Regions from separate parts of the Modestobacter versicolor genome, predicted to be linked through region 2. Evidence: riboswitches for the same ligand, from Rfam matches in the RefSeq annotation. Region 2 holds a riboswitch; each other region holds the start of a gene.
What was found. A riboswitch is a leader RNA that binds a small molecule or an ion and turns the genes downstream of it on or off. The one in region 2 is predicted to bind S-adenosylmethionine.
Positions count from the first base shown of each region.

Region 1: linked by a shared signal. The riboswitch ahead of FHX36_RS03670 (aminotransferase class V-fold PLP-dependent enzyme) and the one ahead of thrC (threonine synthase) in region 2 are both predicted to bind S-adenosylmethionine.
Region 3: linked by a shared signal. The riboswitch ahead of FHX36_RS03740 (GNAT family N-acetyltransferase) and the one ahead of thrC (threonine synthase) in region 2 are both predicted to bind S-adenosylmethionine.
Region 4: linked by a shared signal. The riboswitch ahead of FHX36_RS16845 (bifunctional o-acetylhomoserine/o-acetylserine sulfhydrylase) and the one ahead of thrC (threonine synthase) in region 2 are both predicted to bind S-adenosylmethionine.

Region 1 covers NZ_JACIBU010000001.1:757,992-763,226, forward strand. The annotation lists gene FHX36_RS03660 (endo-1,4-beta-xylanase) at 1-1,574, shown strand, start outside; gene FHX36_RS03665 (NADPH-dependent FMN reductase) at 1,638-2,138, opposite strand; SAM riboswitch class IV at 2,204-2,317, shown strand; gene FHX36_RS03670 (aminotransferase class V-fold PLP-dependent enzyme) at 2,354-3,736, shown strand; gene FHX36_RS03675 (glycoside hydrolase family protein) at 3,745-4,653, opposite strand; gene FHX36_RS03680 (sulfotransferase) at 4,710-5,235, shown strand, end outside.
Region 2 covers NZ_JACIBU010000001.1:2,511,597-2,516,831, reverse strand. The annotation lists gene FHX36_RS12325 (alpha/beta fold hydrolase) at 1-516, shown strand, start outside; gene FHX36_RS12320 (ABC transporter permease) at 513-1,370, shown strand; gene FHX36_RS12315 (HAD family hydrolase) at 1,381-2,202, opposite strand; SAM riboswitch class I at 2,263-2,391, shown strand; gene thrC (threonine synthase) at 2,404-3,705, shown strand; gene FHX36_RS12305 (cold-shock protein) at 3,896-4,096, shown strand; gene groL (chaperonin GroEL) at 4,368-5,235, shown strand, end outside.
Region 3 covers NZ_JACIBU010000001.1:771,085-776,319, forward strand. The annotation lists gene FHX36_RS03725 (ABC transporter substrate-binding protein) at 1-812, opposite strand, end outside; gene FHX36_RS03730 (amino acid ABC transporter ATP-binding protein) at 904-1,710, opposite strand; gene FHX36_RS03735 (amino acid ABC transporter permease) at 1,707-2,675, opposite strand; gene FHX36_RS03740 (GNAT family N-acetyltransferase) at 2,672-3,223, opposite strand; SAM riboswitch class IV at 3,453-3,564, opposite strand; gene FHX36_RS03745 (FAD/NAD(P)-binding protein) at 3,834-5,235, shown strand, end outside.
Region 4 covers NZ_JACIBU010000001.1:3,447,258-3,452,492, reverse strand. The annotation lists gene FHX36_RS16865 (LysE family translocator) at 1-536, shown strand, start outside; gene FHX36_RS22475 (hypothetical protein) at 622-1,083, shown strand; gene FHX36_RS22470 (DUF3817 domain-containing protein) at 1,086-1,349, shown strand; gene FHX36_RS16855 (MarR family winged helix-turn-helix transcriptional regulator) at 1,375-1,848, shown strand; gene FHX36_RS16850 (threonine aldolase family protein) at 1,853-2,935, shown strand; SAM riboswitch class IV at 3,138-3,253, shown strand; gene FHX36_RS16845 (bifunctional o-acetylhomoserine/o-acetylserine sulfhydrylase) at 3,296-4,588, shown strand; gene metX (homoserine O-acetyltransferase MetX) at 4,590-5,235, shown strand, end outside.

The DNA of each region.
Region 1 (5,235 bases), 1.8 Mb from region 2:
GCACCTACACCCTCGGCGCGGCCATCGACCGGGCCCAGCTCTACGTCGAGGGCGACGCCGGTGTCAGCTTCCTCATCGACGACTTCTCCCTCGCCGGGTTCACCGAGACCCCGGTGCAGGACGTGCCCGGCCTCAAGGACGTGCTGGGCGAGGACGGCTTCGAGCACGTGGGCGTCGCGATCGACCAGCGGGAGACCGTCGGCCGCCCGGCGCAGCTCGTGCAGCGGCACTTCAACGCCTTCACCCCGGAGAACGACGGGAAGCCCGCCGAGGTGCAGCCGGTCGAGGGGCAGTTCACCTTCGGCGACCTCGACGCGCTGCTGGACTTCGCCGACGCCACCGGCACGCAGGTCTACGGCCACGTGCTGGTCTGGCACTCGCAGACGCCGGACTGGTTCTTCCTGGACGGTCAGCGGCCGCTGACCAGCAGCCCGGCCGACCAGGCCCTGCTGCGCGCCCGGATGGAGGCGCACATCAAGGCCATCGCCGACCACGTGAACGCCCGGTACCCCGACGGCGACAGCCCGATCTGGGCGTGGGACGTCGTCAACGAGGTCATCGCCGACGGTGACAACGCCAACCCGCACGACATGCGCGACAGCCGCTGGTTCCAGGTGCTCGGCGAGACCTTCGTGGACACCGCCTTCCGGCTGGCCGACCGCTACTTCCCGCAGCAGGCGCTGTTCATCAACGACTACAACACCGAGATGCCGACCAAGCGGGCCGACTACCTGGAGCTCGTCTCCAGCCTGATCGCCCGTGGCGTGCCGATCGACGGGGTGGGCCACCAGGCGCACGTCGACTTCGCCCGGCCCGTGCAGTGGCTCGACGACTCGCTGACCGCGGTGGAGAAGCTCTCCGCCCGGACCGGCCGGCCGCTGCTGCAGGCGATCACCGAGCTGGACGTCAGCGACTCCAAGGAGAACAACGGCGCCGACGTCAGCAACGGCACGGTGCCGCAGCACTCCCCGGCGATGGCCGACCAGGACCAGGCCGAGACCGAGCTCGGGTACTACTACCGGGACCTGTTCGACGTGCTGCGCAAGCACTCGGGGTCGATCGAGTCGGTGACCTTCTGGGGCATCAGCAACGGCCGCAGCTGGCTGCGCACCTGGCCGGCGGCCCGGCCGTGGGAGTCGCCGCTGCCCTTCGACGACGACCTGCAGGTCATGCCCGCCTACTGGGGCATCGTCGACCCGGCACAGCTCGCAGCGCGCCCGGCCGACGTCCTGCCGCCGCGCATCGCCGGGCACGACGCCGTGCCCGCCACCGCGAACCGCACCGGCACGGCGCGGGTGACCTACACCGCTCCCGAGGCCGGGGACACCCGGGACCGCTCGGTGAAGGTCGACTGCACTCCCAGGTCGGGCTCGCAGTTCACCGTGGGCACCACCCAGGTGACCTGCACCGCGCGGGACAAGGCCGGCAACGTGGCCACCCCGGCGACCTTCGACGTGGTGGTCACCGCTGCCCCGGCGCAGCCGCCGGCCGCGGAGCACCCGGTCGTCACCGCGGTCAAGCGGCTGATCAGCGGCATCCTGGACGCCGTCCTCCGGCTGGTGGGCCGGCGCTGACCGGCTGACCGACCCGGTGCCCCCGTCCGCCTCCCGGTGGGCGGGGGCACCGTGCCGTCCGGGTCAGCCGGCGCGGTGCCCGCGGGCGGCGGCGACCTGCGGACCGGCGGCGACCAGCCAGTCGTCCAGCGCGCCGGGGGAGTCCCAGGCCTTGTCCAGCAGGTAGAGCCCCCGGGTCGGGGTGGTCGCGCCGAGCTCGACCAGCACCGGCTTGAGCAGCAGGTCCGGCGCCAGGGCGTGCCCCGGGCCGGCGCCCAGCATGAGCGGGACCGCGACCACGCCGGCCAGGTCGCCGGTGCCCACCTGGTCCAGGAAGAGCTTGAGCAGGCCGGTGTAGGTGGCCTTGTAGGTGGGGCTGGCGACGACGGCGACCTCCGCCTCGCGCAGCGCGGTGACCGCCTCGGCGACCGCCGGGTCGCCCCACCCGAGCAGGCCCGCGCCCAGGTCGATGACGTCGACGACGAGGTCCGGCGGGGCGCCGGTCAGCCGCTCGACCACGAGCTCGGCGGCGGAGCGGGTGCGGGAGCGGGGCTTGGGGTTGCCGACCACGGCGATCGTGCTCACGACGCAAATCTCACCATGTCGATCGTATTTGACGGGATGCGGGTCGGTCTGCCACTCTCGGCTCAGGTCACGAGTGCCAGCGCGAAGCCCCGGCTCGCTGGCCGGCAACCCTCCTCCGCGAGCGGGTGCCCCGGGTGACGACCTGGCGGTCGCAGTTCCGCGACCGCAAAGCGCGGACCCGTGCCCCGGGTCCCCGGCCCGTCAGGAGCACCACCGTGTCCAGCGCCGTCCTCTGCGCCCCCGCCGCCGTCCAGCCCGCCGCCGTCGCGCCGATCGTGCCGGGGGCCACCCCGCTGCTCCCCGTGGTCGGCGCCGACACCCGGGTGCCGCTCGTGCCCGGCGGCACCGCCCGCTACGTCGACCTGGACACCGCCGCCAGCAGCCGGGCGCTGGAGCAGGTCGCCGCCCGGGTCACCGAGGCGTTGCCGCTGTACTCCAGCGTGCACCGGGGTGCGGGGTACCTGTCCCAGGTCTCCACCGCGCTCTACGAGGACGCCCGGGCCACCGTGGCCGGCTTCGTCGGCGCGCGCGGCGACGACGTCTGCGTGCTGGTGCGGCACACCACCGACGCGCTCAACCTGCTCGCCGGCTGCGTGCCCGACGGCGGCGCCGTGCTGGTGCTCGACTGCGAGCACCACGCCGACCTGCTGCCCTGGCAGCAGCGCGGCCCGGTCACCGTGCTGCCGACCGGGGCCACCGTGGTCGAGACGCTGCGCGCGCTGGGCACCGAGCTGGCTGCCGCGCCGTACGCGCTGATCGCCGTCACCGGCGCCTCCAACGTCACCGGCGAGTCGCTGCCGCTGGACGAGGTGGTGCAGCTGGCCCACGCGGCCGGCGCCCGGGTGCTGGTCGACGGCGCGCAGCTGGTGCCGCACCGGCGGTTCTCCCTCGCCGGCTCCGGCGCCGACTACGTGGCGTTCTCCGGGCACAAGACCTACGCGCCGTTCGGCTCCGGGGCCCTGGTCGGCCGGCGCGACTGGCTGGACGCCGCCCCCGCGTACCTCGCCGGCGGCGGGGCGGTGCAGGAGGTGACCGTCGAGCGGACCAGCTGGGTGGCCGCGCCGCACCGGCACGAGGGCGGCTCGCCCAACGTGCTGGGCGCGGTGGCGCTGGCCGCGGCGTGCGACGCGCTGGCCGCGCTGCCCGCCGGGGCGCTGGCCGAGCACGAGCGGGCGCTGCGCGAGCGGCTGGTGGCCGGGCTGGCCGCGCTGCCGGGCGTGCGGGTGCTGCGCATCTGGGCCGACTCCGCCGAGCCGACCGGCGTCGTCTCCTTCACCGTGGCCGGCGCCGACCCCGGCCTGGTCGCCGCGTACCTCTCCGCCGAGCACGGCATCGGGGTGCGCGACGGCCGGTTCTGCGCCCACCCGCTGCTGGCCCGCCTCGGCGTGCCGGCGGGGGCGCTGCGGGCCAGCGTCGGCGTGGGCAGCAGCCTGGACGACGTCGAGGCGCTGCTCGGCGCGCTGGACGCCTTCCTGTCCGCCGGGCCGCAGGTGCCCTACGCGCAGGTCGCCGGCCGCTGGCAGCCCGCCGACGACCCGCGGGCCACCGATCTCTCCTCGGCCGCGCGGGGCGCCGGCTGCGGGCCGTCGGTGCGGTGACCGGCCGCTCAGCGCGGCAGCAGCACCGTGCGCAGCTCGTGGGCGCCGTCGGCGCGGGTCGCCTCGTAGAACCAGCGGGCACCGCCGCCGGGCAGCGCCACGACGTCGGCGTACCGCAGGCCGGCCGGCGGGTGCGGGCTCTGCAGCAGCGGTCCGCCGGCGGCGGCGGTGAACGCGCCGTCGCCGTCCTGCACGGCCAGGCCGGTGCGCTCCTCCCAGTTCTCCGCCGCGGTGGCCCGGCCGTCGTAGAGCGCCCAGCTGCGGTCGCCGTCCAGCACCACGGTCGCGACGCGGACCCCGCGGGCGTCCCAGCTGCCCGGGGTGCCGGCCAGCGCGGTGCCCTGCCAGGTCCACTCGACGCCGTCGGGGCTGGTGGCGTGCTCGGTGGTCATCCGGTCGGTGGCGTCGGGGTCGTCGAGCGGGTGCACCGAGGCCCACAGGTGCCACCGGGTGCCGTCGTGCCGCAGCACCGGGTCCTTGACCGCGGCCGCGTCGCTGCCGGGCAGCACGGTGCGCGGGGTCGCGGTCGCCAGCCCGGCGACCGTGCCGGCCTCGAGCAGGTCGACCCGCCAGTGCTTGGTGCCCGGCGTCGCGCAGCTGACGTAGAGCCGCCAGCGGCCCTCCGGCGTGTGCACCAGCGCCGGGCGCTCCAGCGACTCCGCGCCGAACGCGTCCTTGCCGATCGCCACGACCGGCTCGAAGCGGACCCCGTCGTCGGAGCGGGCGACCACGTTGGCGAAACCGCGGCCCTCGCCGACCGGCCGGCGCAGCCGGTAGGCCAGCCACCACGTGCCGTCGACCAGCTGCGCCGAGGGACCACCGGCCCAGGAGCCCGGGCGCGGGTCCTCGGGGGCGAGGACGACGTCCGCCTGCGACCAGAAGGGGCCGGGCTCGGGGGGCTGGGGTCTGCTGGGCACGGCGCCAGTCTGCACACCCCGCCGCCGTCGCCCGCACCCCTCCCGGAGGCCCGCCCGTGACCACCGACCGCCTGCCCCAGTTCGTGATCGCCGGCGCGCCCAAGGCCGGCACCACGGCGCTGCACGCCGCGCTGGCCACCCACCCCGGGCTGTTCCTGTCGCCGGTGAAGGAGCCGAAGTACTACCTCACCGACGGCCGGCCACCCCCGCGCAGCGGCCAGCGCGGGCCCGGCGACGCGCACAGCGCGCGGGAGTGGGTGTGGCGGCGGGAGGAGTACCTGCGGCTGTTCGCCGGGGCCCCGGCCGGCACGGTGCGCGGCGAGAGCACGCCGTTCTACCTCTACGACCGCGCGGCGCAGCAGCGGCTGGTCGCCGACGTCCCCGACGTGAAGGTGGTCGTGGTGGTGCGCGACCCGGTCGACCGGGCGCACTCCAACTGGGCGCACCTGCGGGCCGACGGTCTGGAGCCGGAGGCCGACTTCCTGGCCGCCGTCCGGGACGAGGAACGGCGGGTCGCCGCCGGCTGGGCGCCGTTCTGGCACTACCGGGGCCTGGGCACCTACGGGATCCAGCTGCGCGACC
Region 2 (5,235 bases):
AGCTACAGCCAGGGCATGCGCCAGCGGGTGGCGATCGCCCAGGCGATGCTCGGCCTGCCCGACCTGCTGGTGCTCGACGAGCCGACCAACGGGCTGGACCCGCCGCAGATCCACGCCATGCGCGACGTGCTGCGCTCCTACGCCGAGACCGGCCGCACGGTGATCGTCTCCAGCCACCTGCTCAGCGAGATCGAGCAGACCTGCAGCCACGTCGTCGTCATGGCCAAGGGGCAGAAGATCGCCCAGGGCACCGTCGAGGAGATCGTCGGCACCGGGGGAGCGGTGCTCATCGGGCTCGCCGACGACGCCGACGCCGACCGCGCCGCCGAGCTGCTGGCCGGGATGCCGGGCACCGGGCCGGTCGAGCGCACCGAGGAGGGGCTGGTCGTCGACCTCGGCGGCACCAGCCGGGCCCAGGCGCTGGCCGCCCTGGTGCGCGCCGGCATCGGCGTCGACCAGCTGAGCCCGCGCCGTCGTCTCGAGGACGCGTTCCTGTCGCTGGTGGGGGAGTCATGAGCACGTCGACCGGAGCCGCGGCCGGGTACCGGCCGGAGCGGACGCTGCGGCTGGGCGTCGAGCTCCGCCGGCAGTTCAAGCGGCGCCGGACGATCGGCGTCCTCGCCCTCATGGCGGCGCTGCCGCTGATCCTCATCGGGGCGCTGCAGCTGGGCGGCGCGGAGGAGGCGGAGGAGAACAGCCGGGTCAACCTGGTCGACGTCGCGACGGCGAGCGGGCTGAACCTGACCCTGTTCGTCCTCTTCGCCACCACCGGCTTCTTCCTGGTGGTCGTGTTCGCGCTGTTCTTCGGCGACACCGTGGCCAGCGAGGCCTCGTGGGGGTCGCTGCGCTACGCGCTGGCCACCCCGGTGCCGCGGTCCCGGCTGCTCCGGCAGAAGTGGCTCGCCGCGCTGGTGCTGTCGGTCGGCGCGATGGTGCTGCTGGTCCTGGTCGCGGTGGTGGCCGGCGGGATCGCCTACGGCTTCGGCGACGTGCAGACCCCGCTCGGGGTCGCGCTGGAGCAGCGGACGGCGCTGGTCCGGCTGGCCGGGATGGTCGGTTACCTCGCCGTCCACCTGCTCGTCGTCGGCACCCTGGCGTTCTGGCTGTCCACGGTGACCGACGCGCCGCTCGCCGCGGTCGGCGGTGCGGTGTTCACCACGGTGGTCTTCGCGGTGCTCGAGCAGGTGGAGCAGCTGGGCGGCATCCGCGACTGGTTCCCCACCGCGTTCAACTACGCCTGGACCGACCTGCTGCAGAGCCAGTTCGACTCCGGCGACCTGTTCCGCGGGGTCGTGCAGGGCCTGGCCTGGTCGGCGCTGTTCACCGCGCTCGCCTTCCGCCAGTTCGCCCGCAAGGACGTCACCAGCTAGCGGCGGACCTTCACAGGCTGGCGAGGACCGCCTGGGCCCAGCCCTCGCCCATCGCCGCCTCGGTCACCGCGGCGTTGGGGACGGCGGAGATCCGCTCGTCCATGCCGGTGACCGCGGCCCCGTTGGCGGTGACCCAGAGCCGGCCGACGGCGGGGGCCATCTCCAGGTCGCTGACGCTGTCGCCCACCGCCACGGCGTCCGCGGCGGTCAGGCCCCGGCGGGCGAGGTCCCAGCTGATCGCCGCGCCCTTGGAGATCCCGCGCGGCATCAGGTGGTAGACGTGCGGCGGCAGCGCGTCCTCGGCCAGCGTCATCCGCGGGGTCGCCGGCACCGCGCCGTTGTCGTTCATGGTCAGCCAGCCCCAGCCGCGCTCGGCCAGCCAGCTGTCGACCGCCGCGGCGTCGACCCGGCCGCGCAGCAGCGCGTCGGCCGAGTGGGCGGTGTGCCAGGGCTCGTGCCACTCCAGCCGGCCCGGGTGGGCGGCGACCAGCTCCTCGACCACGCCCAGCTCGGCCATCACCGACATCGGGGTGCGCCCGGCGAACTCCGCGGGCAGGTCGCCGGTGAGCAGGTGGGTCTCCCGGCCGCCGGCCCAGCTCACCAGCGACCCGAGCTCGGAGATCGCGCCGTCGGCGGCGAAGATCCGCGCGGCCTCCAGCAGCTGCGCGTGCGTCCGGCCGCTGACCAGCACCAGGACGGCGCCGGAGCGGTGCAGGGCGAGCAGCGCCTCGGCCGGCGTCGCGGTCAGGCCGCGCTCGGCGGTGTGCCAGAACGAGCCGCGCGGGCCGACCATCGTGCCGTCGAGGTCGGTGTAGACGATGCGGGTGGCCACCGCCTCATCCTGGCCGGTCGGCCCGGCGGGCCGGCGCCCCGGGTAGAGTCCTCGCCGTTCCACTCATCCAGAGGGGCAGAGGGACACGGCCCGATGAAGCCCCGGCAACCGCCGCCTGCGCGCACGCGCAGCGGGAGGTGCCAATTCCGTCCCGCGCGGCTCGACGGCCCGGCGCGGGGAAGATGAGGAGGTAGTCGTCGAATGACCATGACCGCTCCCGGTTCCGCCCAGGCAGACGTCACCGCTGGTGGGCCCGTCCCGCCGAACCCGGCACGGGGCCTGGTGTGCCGCAACTGCGGCGCCACCTTCGGCCTGATCGCCGAGCACGCCTGCGCCGAGTGCTTCGGCCCGCTCGAGGTCGACTACGACCCCGAGCTGATGCGTGCGGTCACCCGCCAGCAGATCGAGGCCGGCCCGCAGAACATCTGGCGGTACGCCGCCCTGCTCCCGGTGGGGCAGGACCCGGCCGACCGGGTCACCCTCGACCCGGGCATGACCCCGCTCGTGCGGGCCGACCGGCTGGCCGCCGAGCTCGGCCTGACCGGCGGCCTCTGGGTCAAGGACGACTCGGCCAACCCGACCCACTCCTTCAAGGACCGGGTGGTCAGCCTCGCCGCGACCGCGGCGAAGAGCTTCGGCTACGCCAAGATCGCCTGCGCCTCGACGGGCAACCTGGCCAACTCCGTCGCCGCGCACGCGGCCCGGATGGGCCTGCCGTCCTTCGTCTTCGTGCCCAGCGACCTGGAGCCGGGCAAGATCGTGCAGTCGGCCGTCTACGGCCAGGCGCTCATCGCCGTCGACGGCAGCTACGACGACGTCAACCGGCTGACCAGCGAGCTCGCCGAGACCGACGAGTTCGAGGACACCGCCTTCGTCAACCAGAACGTCCGGCCCTACTACGCCGAGGGCTCGAAGACGATGGGCTACGAGATCGCCGAGCAGCTGGGCTGGCGCATCCCGGCCCAGGTCGTGATCCCGATGGCGTCGGGCTCACTGCTGACCAAGGTCGACAAGGCCTGGCGCGAGCTGGTCGCCGCCGGCATCGTCGAGGACACCGGCTGGAAGGTCTTCGGCGCCCAGTCGGCCGGCTGCGACCCGATCGCCACCGCCTTCGACAACGGCTGGGACGTCGTCAAGCCGGTCAAGCCGACCGGCATCGCCAAGTCGCTGAACATTGGCAACCCCGCCGACGGCCCCTACGCGCTGGACGCCATCCGGCGCACCGGCGGGTCGGTCGGCCGGGTCGGTGACGACGAGATCGTCGCCGGGATCCGTGACCTGGCCCGCACCACCGGCGTCTTCGCCGAGACCGCCGGCGGGGTGACCACCGCGGTGCTGCGCCAGCTGGTCGAGGACGGCCGGCTCGACCCGACCCAGGAGGTCGTCGTCCTCAACACCGGTGAGGGGCTCAAGACCCTCGACCCGCTGCTGCCGGTCGTCGGCCCGTCGCACCACGTGCAGCCGTCGCTGAAGTCGCTGCGCGAGGCCGGCCTCATCGCCTAGACACGCCCGGCGCGACACCCGGTACCACACCGCCGGGGGAGTCGCGACACCGACCAGTGACCTGGGACACCAGTTCCTGTACCGTTCCGCGCGGTTCTACTCCCACGTTCGTGATCGACGGGCGGAAGAGCAAGACCCCGGCCCCTCGATCAGGAGTGGCCGTCCGCACGCACGAAACGTGGGAGCACACGTGGCACAGGGCACCGTGAAGTGGTTCAACGCCGAGAAGGGCTTCGGCTTCATCGCCGTCGACGGCGGTCAGGACGTCTTCGTCCACTACTCGGCCATCCAGATGGACGGCTACAAGAGCCTCGACGAGGGCCAGCGGGTCAGCTTCGAGGTCGTCCAGGGCGAGAAGGGCCCGCAGGCCGACGCCGTCCGCAGCGTCTGAACTGCACAGCCCCGAGGCCCGGTCCCCTGCAGGGGGCCGGGCCTCGCTGCGTTCCCGGGCCCGGGAACAAGCCTCGGCGACCCCCCGTTCTTGCACTCGCACAGGCCGAGTGCCAGACTCCTTACTGGCACTCACGCCTGTCGAGTGCCAATCAGGTCGGAACGGTGAGGTACCGGTACGTGGGCCGCAGGAGCGTCCACGGCGCTGGTGCCGTCCGTCGCGGGCGCCGGACCCGGCCGTGCAGCGATCCACGCTCGGAGGACATCACCACATGGCCAAGATGATCGCGTTCAACGAAGAGGCGCGCCGCGGCCTCGAGCGAGGGATGAACACCCTCGCCGACGCCGTCAAGGTGACCCTCGGCCCCCGTGGCCGGAACGTCGTGCTCGAGAAGAAGTGGGGTGCCCCCACCATCACCAACGACGGTGTGAGCATCGCCAAGGAGATCGAGCTCGAGGACCCGTGGGAGAAGATCGGGGCCGAGCTCGTCAAGGAGGTCGCCAAGAAGACCGACGACGTCGCGGGTGACGGCACCACCACCGCCACCGTGCTCGCCCAGGCCCTCGTCCGCGAGGGGCTGCGCAACGTCGCCGCCGGCGCCAACCCGATGGCCCTGAAGAAGGGCATCGAGAAGGCCGTCGCCTCGGTCTCCGAGTACCTGCTGTCCACCGCCAAGGACGTCGAGACCAAGGAGCAGATCGCGGCCACCGCCTCGATCTCCGCCGCGGACCCGGCCATCGGCGAGCTCATCGCCGAGGCGATGGACAAGGTCGGCAAGGAAGGCGTCATCACCGTCGAGGAGAGCAACACCTTCGGGCTCGAGCTCGAGCTCACCGAGGGCATGCGCTTCGACAAGGGTCACCTGTCGGCCTACTTCGTCACCGACACCGACCGCATGGAGACCGTGCTCGACGACCCGTACATCCTGGTCGTCAACTCGAAGATCTCCTCGGTCAAGGACCTGCTCCCGCTGCTGGAGAAGGTCATGCAGTCCGGCAAGCCGCTGGCGATCATCGCCGAGGACGTCGAGGGCGAGGCCCTCGCGACCCTGGTGGTCAACAAGATCCGCGGCACCTTCAAGTCGGTCGCCGTCAAGGCCCCCGGCTTCGGTGACCGTCGCAAGGCCATGCTCGCCGACA
Region 3 (5,235 bases), 1.7 Mb from region 2:
GCGATCTGGGCGGTGTCCGGCCAGCCACCGTTCACGGTGCCGACGACCGCGAAGTCCTCCGGCGACCGGGCGGCCTTGTAGGCGGCGGTCGCGTTCGGGCCGAAGGAGAGGTCGAGCCGGCCGGACTGCAGGGCCAGCGTGGTGTCGCCGTCGTTCTCGAAGTACTCGACCTGCACCGGGTCCAGCCCGGCGGCGCGGTTCTGCTCGTCCCAGGCCAGCAGGATCTTCTCCTGGTTGGTGCCCGAGCCGACCGCGACGGTCAGCCCGGCGACGTCCGCCGGCTCGTCGATCTCGACGTCCGAGCCGGCCTGGGCGAGGAAGCCCAGCTCGTCCACGCGGTAGGAGGAGAAGTCGAACAGCTGCTTGCGCTCCTCGGTCACCGTGACGTTGGAGATGGTGACGTCGACGTCGCCGGACCGGGTGGCCAGCGGCCAGTTCGCCCAGTCGGTCGGCACCAGCTGCAGCTCCAGGCCCAGCCCGTCGGCGACCAGCTGGGCGATGTCGGTCTCGTTGCCGATCGCGGTGGCGTTGTCGTCGGCGTAGAAGGACAGCGGTGCGCTGAACGGCGACGTCGCCACCCGCAGCACGCCGTCGTCGACCAGGCCCGGGGGCAGCAGGGCGATCGCCTCGTCGCTGGGCTCGGTGCGCACGCGGTCCTGCTCGGGGCTGGTGTCCACGACCAGGGCGGTGCCGCCCTCGTCGGCGGCGGCCGCGCTCTCGATCTCCCCGGAGCTGCTGCACGCCCCGAGGGCCAGTGCGGACACGGCGGCCAGGGCGGCGACGAGCGGGGCTCGTCGGGTACGTGCGGTCACGGTCTGTCTCTCCTCGGATGGGGCACACGGGCGTGTGCCATCGCCGGGCGGCGCACGGTGCGCCGTCCAGTCGGACTGTGGGTGGGGTCGGTTAGAGAACGCGCGCGAGGAAGGCGCGGGTGCGGTCGTGCTGCGGGGCGTCGATCACCTGCTCGGGCGGGCCCTGCTCGACCACCCGGCCCTCGTCCATGAAGACGACCTGGTCGGCGACCTCGCGGGCGAAGCCGATCTCGTGGGTGACCACGATCATCGTGGTGCCGCTGCGGGCGAGGTCCTCCATGACCGCGAGCACCTCACCGACCAGCTCCGGGTCCAGCGCCGACGTCGGCTCGTCGAAGAGCAGGACCGCCGGGCGCATGGCCAGCGCCCGGGCGATCGCCACCCGCTGCTGCTGCCCGCCGGACAGCTGCCGCGGGTAGGCGCCCTCGCGGCCGGCCAGCCCGACCCGGGCGAGCAGCTCGCGGGCCTCGGCTTCGACCTCCCGGCGCCCGCGGCCCTGCGCGGAGACCGGGGCCTCGACGACGTTGTCCAGCGCGGTGAGGTGCGGGAAGAGGTTGAAGGACTGGAAGACGAACCCGAACCGGGTGCGCTGCCGCAGCACCTCCTTCTCCTGCAGCTCGTGCAGCCGCTCGCGCCCGCGGTGGGGCTTGCGGCGGTAGCCGACCAGCTCGCCGTCCAGCGCGACGAACCCGCGGTCGACCTTCTCCAGGTGGTTGATGCTGCGCAGCAGCGTCGACTTCCCCGAGCCCGACGGCCCGAGGACGACGGTCACCGTGCCCGGCTCGACCACCAGGTCGACGCCGTGCAGCACCTCCACGCCGGCGTAGGACTTGTGCACGCCGTGCACCTCGACCCGGCCGGGCCGGGTGTCGGTGGTCGGGAGCTCGACGGCGGTCATCGGGTGGCTCCGCGCGGTGCGCCGAAGCGGGAGAGGACGGCGCCGAGCTCGGACCGGACCCGCTGCAGCGGTGTGGGTGGCAGCGTCCGGACCGCGCCGCGGGCGTAGTGCCGCTCGACGTGGTACTGGACGACGGTGACCACGGTGGTGAGCACGACGTACCAGACCGCGGCGACCACGAGCATCGGCAGCACCCGCTGGGTCCGGCCGTAGATGACGCTCACCGTGTAGAACAGCTCGCCCAGCGCCAGCACGTAGACGATGGAGGTGCCCTTGAACAGGCCGATCACCTCGTTGACCGCGGTCGGCACGATGGTGCGCATGGCCTGCGGCAGGACGATCCGGGTGGTCTGCCGGCGGCGCGGGATGCCCAGCGAGGCGGCCGCCTCGTGCTGGCCCTGGTCGACCGAGAGGATCCCGGCGCGGACGATCTCCGCCGAGTAGGCGGCCTGGTGCAGGCCCAGCCCCAGCACGGCGGCGCCGAACTTGTCGATCAGCGAGAGGGTCTCGACGCTGGCGAAGGACGGGCCGAACGGGATGCCGATGTCCAGGTGCTGGTAGAGGTAGGCGAGGTTGTACCAGAGCAGCAGCTGCAGGATCAGCGGCACCGAGCGGAACACCCAGGTGTAGCCCCAGCTGACCGCCTGCAGCAGCGGCGAGCGGCTCAGCCGCATCAGCGCCAGCACGGTGCCCAGCGCGAAGCCGAGCACCGCGGTGATCGCGGTCAGCTGGATGGTGGTGAGCACCCCGCGGACGATCGACTCCTCGGTGAGGTAGGCGCCGACGACGTCCCACTCCCACCGCGGGTTGGTGACCAGGCTGTTGAGCACCATCGCCAGCAGGACGGCGACGACGGCGGTGGCGACCCAGCGGCCGGGGTGCCGGGCCGGCACCACCTGGAGCTGGTCGTAGGGCGTGCCCGCCGGCGACGCGGCGGCCGCCGGACGGGTCTCCAGCGTGGTCATCTCGGGTCTCCCGGGAGCTGCTTGTCGAAGGCGTAGAGGCGCTGGTCGACCGGCAGGGCGCGCAGCGTCTCGGTGTCGGTGGGGCGGGGGACGGCCGGGTCGAACAGCGGCGTCCAGCCGGCGGCCAGGTAGAGGTCGCGCGCCTCGGGCTGGCGCGGGCCGGTGGTCAGGTGCATCCGCCGGTAGCCCTGCTGGGCGGCGCGGAGCTCGAGCAGCGTGAGGACCCGGCGGGCCAGGCCGCGGCGACGGTGGGTGGCGGCGGTCCACATCCGCTTGACCTCGGCGGCACCGGAGGGGTGCCGCATGAAGGCGCCGCCGGCGACGGCCACGCCGTCGTCCAGCAGCAGGACGAAGTCGCCGTCCGGGGGGAGGAAGGCCTCGGCGGGGTAGCGGGTGAGCTCCTGGGACGCGCCGCCGAACAGGTCGCCGTAGCGGCTGTCGTACTCGGCGGCGAGCTCGGCGAACAACGGCGCCGTGAGCGGGTCGTCGGGGTGGACGCGGACCACCTGGAGCTGGTCAGGGGTGGTCGCGGACAGGGACGTGGACATGCGGAGGGGACTCCTGCGGAGGGAGGTGGGCGCGCCGGACGCCGCCGCGGGCGGCGGGGTGGGTGCGGGGGAGGAGCGGGAGGGTGGCGCCGGGTCAGCGACAGAGCGCGCTGTCGGTGCGCAGCAGGTCGACGGTCGGCCGGCCGACCAGGTCGGCGGAGACGGCGCGCACCAGGCGCGAGCTGGTCTCTCCCACAGTGCTGCTCCTCGTTCGTCCCCTCGGGGAGGGGGCCGCTGCTTGCCGGGCGCGGACGCGCACGGCCAGGTCGTCACCCGGGGCACCCCGTCGCAGGGAGGGTTGCCGGCCAGCGAGCCGGGGCTTGACGCTGGCGCTCAGGACCTGCGGCGGACTGTAGGGCCCCACCCCGGCTGTCGTCAAATACGATCGACTTGGTAGACATACGCAGCCACCGACACGCCGGGACGGGAACAGCCCGCCCCCGCGGTCGCTTGGTCCCGACGAGCCCCGCAGGAGAGAGGAGACGCCCGTGCCCAGCACCGCCCTGGTCTGCCGCCGGCACGTCGACCTCCTGCGGACGTCGAGCGCGCAGTGTCGGCCGAGGCCTGCGACCCCGCGTCCCTGACCGCTCGTCCCTCCCCGGGAGCCCGCTTGTCCGCGTCCCCCGCACCCTCCCTCGGTCACCCCGGCCCGTCGATCGCCGTCGTCGGCGCCGGCCCGACCGCCATCGGCCTGCTCGAGCGGCTGATCGCCAGCGCGCCAGAGCTCGGCGACGGCAGCAGGCTGCAGGTGCACCTGGTCGACCCGCACCCGCCCGGTGGCGGGCGCGTCTGGCGCGCCGCCCAGCCGTCCCTGCTGTGGGCGAACTCGCTGGCCGCCGACGTCACCGTGCTGCCCGACCCCTCGGTCACCGTCGACGGTCCGGTGGGGGAGGGCACCACCCTGTGGCAGTGGGTCGAGGCGGTCGGCCGCGGCCTGCCGGCCGGCGACCCGGTGGGGGAGGAGGCCCGGCGGACGACGCCGACGTCCTTCCCCTCCCGCCCGCTGGTCAACGCCTACCTGGGGTGGGTGCTCGCCGAGGTGGTGGCCGCCGCCCGCCCGTGGGCCGACGTCCACCTGCTCGAGACCCGGGCGGTCGACGTCCGGGTGCGCACCGAGGGCGTCGACGTCGAGCTGGCCGACGGCCGGGTGCTCGCGGCCGACCTGGCCGTGCTCGCCCAGGGACACCTGGACGCGCACGCCACCCCTGCCGAGCAGGACGTGCAGCGGCGGGCCGACGCCGCCGGGCTCACCTACCTGCCCACCGGCTACACCGCCGACCTGGACCTCTCCCGGCTGGCGCCCGGTGAGGACGTGCTGGTGCGCGGCGCCGGCCTGGCCTTCGTCGACCTGATGGTGCTGCTCACCAGCGGTCGCGGCGGCCGGTTCGAGAGCGACGGCGACCGGCTGCGGTACCTGCCCTCGGGGCAGGAGCCGGTGCTGCACGTCGGCTCCCGGCGCGGGGTCCCGTACCGGGCCAAGCTCGGCTACGTCTGGCCCGGCCCGCCGGTGCCGCTGCGCTTCTTCACCCCCGAGGCGATCGACGACCGGTTCGGTGCCGACCGCCGGCTCGACCTGCGCGCCGACCTGGCCCCGGTGATCGTCCGGGAGCTCGGCTGGGCGCACTACACCGAGCTGTTCCGCACCGCTCCCGAGCGCACCACGCTGCCCTGGGCGGAGTTCGCCGCCGAGTACGCGGCGACCGACGACCCGGTGCTGGTCGCCGACCTGGTGGCCCTCGCCGTCCCGGACCCGGCGGACCGGTTCGACCTCGCCGCCCGGGACCGCCCGCTCGGTGGTGCCCGGTTCGGCAGCGCCGACGAGCTGCAGGAGGCGGTGCGCGGGCTGGTCCGCGCCGACCTCGCCCGCTCGGCCGACCCCCGGCACAGCGCCGACCAGGCCGTGTTCACCGCGCTGCTGTTCTGCCACGGCACCATCGCCGGGCTGGTCGGCGCCGGCCGGCTGACCCCGCGGTCGGAGGCCGAGGACGTCTCCGGCTGGTGGATGAACCTGT
Region 4 (5,235 bases), 940 kb from region 2:
CGCTGGCCGGCGGCCGGCCCCGCGGGCTGTGGTGCGCCGTCGGCGTGGCCACCTCCAACGCGGTGCAGGGCACGGCAGCCGCGGCCGGGCTGGGCGCTCTCGTGCTCCGGGTGGAGCCGCTGTTCCAGGCGATCCGCTGGGCGGGCATCTGCTACCTGGTGCTGCTCGCCGTCCAGTCGATCCGGTCCGCCGTCCGCGGCGAGTACGCCGCGTTCGACGGCGCCCCGGCCGGCGCTGCGGTGGCCTGGGCCGGCTGGCGGCAGGGCTTCCTGTCCAACGTCACCAACCCGAAGGTGCTGGTCTTCTACCTGGCGGTGCTGCCGCAGTTCCTCTCCCCCGGCGCGGGCGTCGGGCTGCTCGCCGGGTACGCGCTCAGCCACGCCGTCCTCGGCCTGGCCTGGTCGGTCGCGCTGGTGCTGCTGATGGACCGGGCGCGGCGGGTGCTGGCCCGCCGCCGGGTGCGCCGCAGCCTGGACGCCGTCACCGGCGTGGCGCTGCTCGGCTTCGGCGCCCGGCTGGCGACCGAGCGCGGCTGAGCCATCGGCCGGACCGCTGCGATGCTCCGCGCCATCGGTTTCAGCCTGACTGATACCGTCGGCGGACCAACGACCCGGAGGACCCATGAACGAGCTGCTCCTGAGCGTCCACGTGATCGCCGCCATCGTGTTCATCGGGCCGGTGACGGTGGCGGTCAGCCTGTTCCCCCGCTACGCCCGGGAGGCTGCCGGCGCCGGCGCCCCGGGCGCCCTGCCCGCCGTGCACCTGCTGCACCGGATCACCCGCGTCTACGCGGTGCTGGCCCTGGTCGTGCCGGTGTTCGGCATCGCCACCGCGCTGGCCCTGGACGTGCTCACCGATGCCTGGCTGCTGGTCTCGATGCTGCTCACCGCGATCGCCGGCCTGCTGCTCGCCCTGGTCGTGCTGCCCCGGCAGGCCCAGGTGCGCGCCGTCCTGGACGCCGGGGCCGGCGACCAGCGGGTCGACGTCCGCGCCCTGGCGATGGGCGCCGGGGTGTTCAACCTGCTGTGGGCCACGGTCGTCGTGCTGATGATCGCCCGGCCCGGCTCGACGACGGGGGTCTGACCGTGGACCTGCGCTGGCTGCGGCTCGCCTCCTGGGCCGAGACCGTCTCCCTGGTCGTGCTGCTGGTCAACCTCGGGACGGCGCACGTCGAGGCCGTCGCCTCGCTGATGGGGCCGGTGCACGGGTGCGCCTACCTGGCCACCATCGCGACGGCGTTCCTGCTGCCGCTGCCCCGGCAGGCACGGACGCTGACGTTCGTGCCCGGGATCGGCGGCCTGCTGGCCCTCCGCCGGACCGCCGCCACCAGCCCCGCACCGCCGGACTGACCCGCCGGGCTACTGTCCCTGGCCCATGACCGAGCAGCCGCCCGCCGGGGGGCCACCGGCGGACAGCCCGGTGATGCTGGCCATCCTGGCCGGGCGGGCCTGGGAGGCCCGGTTGAACACCGCGCTGCGGGCGCACGGGCTCTCGCTGCGGCACCTCGGCGCCCTCGGCCACCTCGCCGGCACGCCCGGGCTCTCCTACACCGACCTGGCCCGGCGGGCGCGGGTCACCGTGCAGAGCATGCACGCGACGGTCGGCACGCTCACCGAGCTGGGCGCCGTCCGGGAGCCGGGGGGCGGCCGCGGCCGAGCGGCCCTGCTGGAGGTCACCGACCGCGGGCACGAGCTGCTGGCCACCGGCCGGGAGGTCGTCGCGGCCCTGGACGCCGAGTTCACCGCCGCGCTGCCCCCGCCGGCCCGGGCCGGGCTGGCCCTCGGTCTGCTGTCCGGGCTCCGCGCCGCCGGTGGACCGGCGCCCGCCCCCGGCCCCCCGGCAGACTGACCGGGTGGACGACCTCGACGCCCTCCGCCGGGCCTGCGACCGCGCGCTGACCGGGCACGGCCCGCAGTCGGCCGCCGACCTGCTCGCGACGATCCCGCCGGACACCGCCGTGGACCGGTACGGCGACGGCGGGGTGGTCGCCGAGCTGGAGCGGGAGGTCGCCGACGTGCTCGGGCAGCCGGCGGCCGCGTACCTGCCCAGCGGCATCATGGCCCAGCAGGCGGCGCTGCGCGTGCACGCCGAGCGCCGCGGGCGGACAACCGTGGTCTACCACCCGCAGAGCCACCTCGACGTCCACGAGGGCCACCCGCTGGAGCGGCTGCACGGCATGGTCGGCCGCCCGACCGGGAGCCGGGACCGGCTGCTGCTGCGCACCGACCTGGACGCCGTCGCCGAGCAGCCCGCTGCGCTGCTGGTCGAGCTGCCGCAGCGCGACCTCGGCGGTCAGCTGCCGTCGTGGGAGGACCTGGTCGCGCAGGTGACCTGGGCGCGGGAGCGCGGGGCCGCGGCGCACCTGGACGGCGCCCGGCTGTGGGAGGCGGCGGCGGGGTACGGGCGCGCGCCGGCCGAGGTCGCGGCGCTGTTCGACACCACCTACGTCAGCTTCTACAAGGGCATCGGCGCGCTGGCCGGCTGCTGCCTGGCCGGGCCCGCGGACGTCGTCGACGAGGTGCGCGAGTGGCGGCGCCGGCTGGGCGGGACGCTGTTCGGGCTCTGGCCGGGCGCCGCGTCGGCGCTGAGCTGCCTGCGCCGCCGGCTGCCGCTGTTCCCCGGCTACCTGGACCGGGCGCGGGAGATCGCATCCGCGGTGCGCGACCTGCCCGGCGTCACCGTCGTCCCGGACCCGCCGCAGACGCCGATGCTGCACCTGCTGCTCCGCACCTCCGCCGACGAGTTCGCCGCGGCGGCCCGCCGCCTGGCCGAGGGCGGGTTGTGGACGTGGGAGCGGGCCACCCCGACCGCCGACCCGGGCGTGCAGCGGGTGGAGCTGCCGGTCGGCGACGCGACGACGGCGCTGCCCGTGCCCGAGGCCCGGGCAGCGATCGCCGCCCTGGCCGGCGCGGCGGAGCAGGTCCCGGCCGGGTAGAGCTCTGCCCACAGCTGTGGGCAGAGCTCGAGTCGCGGAAGAGCAGGGTCCCGGGAGAGTCGAGGTCTGCCTACGAGGGTGGGCAGAGCTCGAGTCGCGGCAGAGCAGGGTCCCGGGCCGGCCCGCTCACCGGCGGAGCGCGGCGGACCCCCGGGACACCGGCCTGTGCAGTCGTCCGGTCGGCGTCCTAGGATCGGCGGTGGCTCACGAGAGGCAGCGACAAGCACCTGGCTGGCTGCCCGGCAACCTCAACTCCGTCTGAGGTGCTCCAGGGGAAGAGCTGGCTGGACGGCGCCCGCCGCCCGGCAAGGACGGAGCCTCCGCGCCGTGGAGCTCCGGCGACCCAGGAGGTACTGGCAGATGACCGAACCCAGCGGCTGGAGCTTCGAGACCCGGCAGATCCACGCCGGCGCCGCGCCCGACCCGACCACCGGCGCCCGGGCGCTGCCGATCTACGCCACCACCAGCTACCAGTTCCGCGACACCCAGCACGCCGCCGACCTGTTCGCGCTGGCCGAGATGGGCAACATCTACACGCGGATCATGAACCCGACGCAGGACGCGCTGGAGCAGCGCGTGGCCTCGCTCGAGGGCGGCGTGGCGGCGCTCGCGGTGGCCAGCGGCCAGGCGGCGGAGACCCTGGCGATCCTGAACATCGCCGAGGCCGGCAGCCACGTCGTCGCCTCCGCCTCGCTCTACGGCGGCACGTACAACCTGCTGCACCACTCGCTGCCCAAGATGGGCATCACCGTCTCCTTCGTCGAGAACCCCGACGACCCGGAGAACTGGCAGTCGCTGGTGCAGGAGAACACCAAGGCCTTCTACGCCGAGACGATCGGCAACCCGAAGGGCGACGTCCTGGACATCTCGGCGGTGTCGGAGGTCGCGCACCGCAACGGCGTCCCGCTGATCGTCGACAACACGATCGCCACGCCGTTCCTGATCCGCCCCATCGAGCACGGCGCCGACATCGTGGTCCACTCGGCCACCAAGTACCTGGGCGGCCACGGCACCGCGATCGCGGGTGTCATCGTCGACGGCGGCAACTTCTCCTGGACCGGCGGGAAGTTCCCCGGCTTCACCGAGCCCGACCCGACCTACCACGGCGTCGTCTACGCCGACCTGGGCGCGCCGGCCTACGCGCTCAAGGCCCGCGTGCAGCTGCTGCGCGACCTCGGCCCCGCCATCTCGCCGTTCAACGCCTGGCTGGTCGTGCAGGGCATCGAGACGCTGTCGCTGCGCATGGAGCGGCACGTCGCCAACGCCCAACGGGTGGCCGAGTGGCTGGAGGCCCGCGACGAGGTCGAGTCGGTGCACTACGCAGGCCTGCCGTCCTCGCCGTGGCACGCCGCCCAGCAGAAGTACGCGCCCCGGGGCGCCGGGGCGGTGCTCGCCTTCGAGATCACCGGGGGCAAGGAGGCGGGTCAGCGCTTCGTCGAGGCGCTGGAGCTGCACAGCCACGTGGCCAACATCGGCGACGTGCGCAGCCTGGTCATCCACCCGGCGTCCACCACGCACTCGCAGCTGACCCCCGAGGAGCAGGCCACCACCGGCGTCACCCCGGGCCTGGTCCGGCTGGCCGTGGGCCTGGAGGGCATCGAAGACATCCTGGCCGACCTCGAGTCCGGCTTCCGGGCCGCGAAGGCCTCCTGAGGTGACGTCGGTCCGGGACGCGCGACCGGCTCCGGCCGCCGCGTCCCGGACCGGCGGCTGGCTCGAGGGCGACCCGGTGGGCGACCGGCGGTTCCTCGACCTCGGCCCGCTGCAGCTCGAGCGCGGCGGCACCCTGCCCGGCGTCCGGGTCGCCTACGAGACGTGGGGGACCCTCGCCCCGGACGCCGGCAACGCGGTGCTCGTCGAGCACGCGCTGACCGGCGACAGCCACGTCGTCGGCGCCGCCGGGCCCGGGCACGCCACCGCCGGCTGGTGGCCCTCGCTGGTCGGCCCGGGTGCGCCGCTGGACACCGACGAGCTCTTCGTCGTCTGCGCCAACGTGCTGGGCGGCTGCCAGGGCACGACCGGCCCGTCGTCGGCCGCCCCGGACGGTGCTCCCTGGGGCTCCCGGTTCCCCGCGGTGACCGTCGGCGACCAGGTCGCGGTGGAGGCCGCCGTCGCCGACGCGCTGGGCATCGGCCGCTGGCGGGCGGTGCTCGGCGGCTCGATGGGCGGGATGCGGGCGCTGGAGTGGGCGGTGTCCCGGCCGGAGCGGGTGGCCGGGCTCTTCTTCCTCGCCTCGGGGGCGGTGGCCAGCGCCGACCAGATCGGCACCCAGACCACCCAGCAGGCGGCCGTGCGCAGCG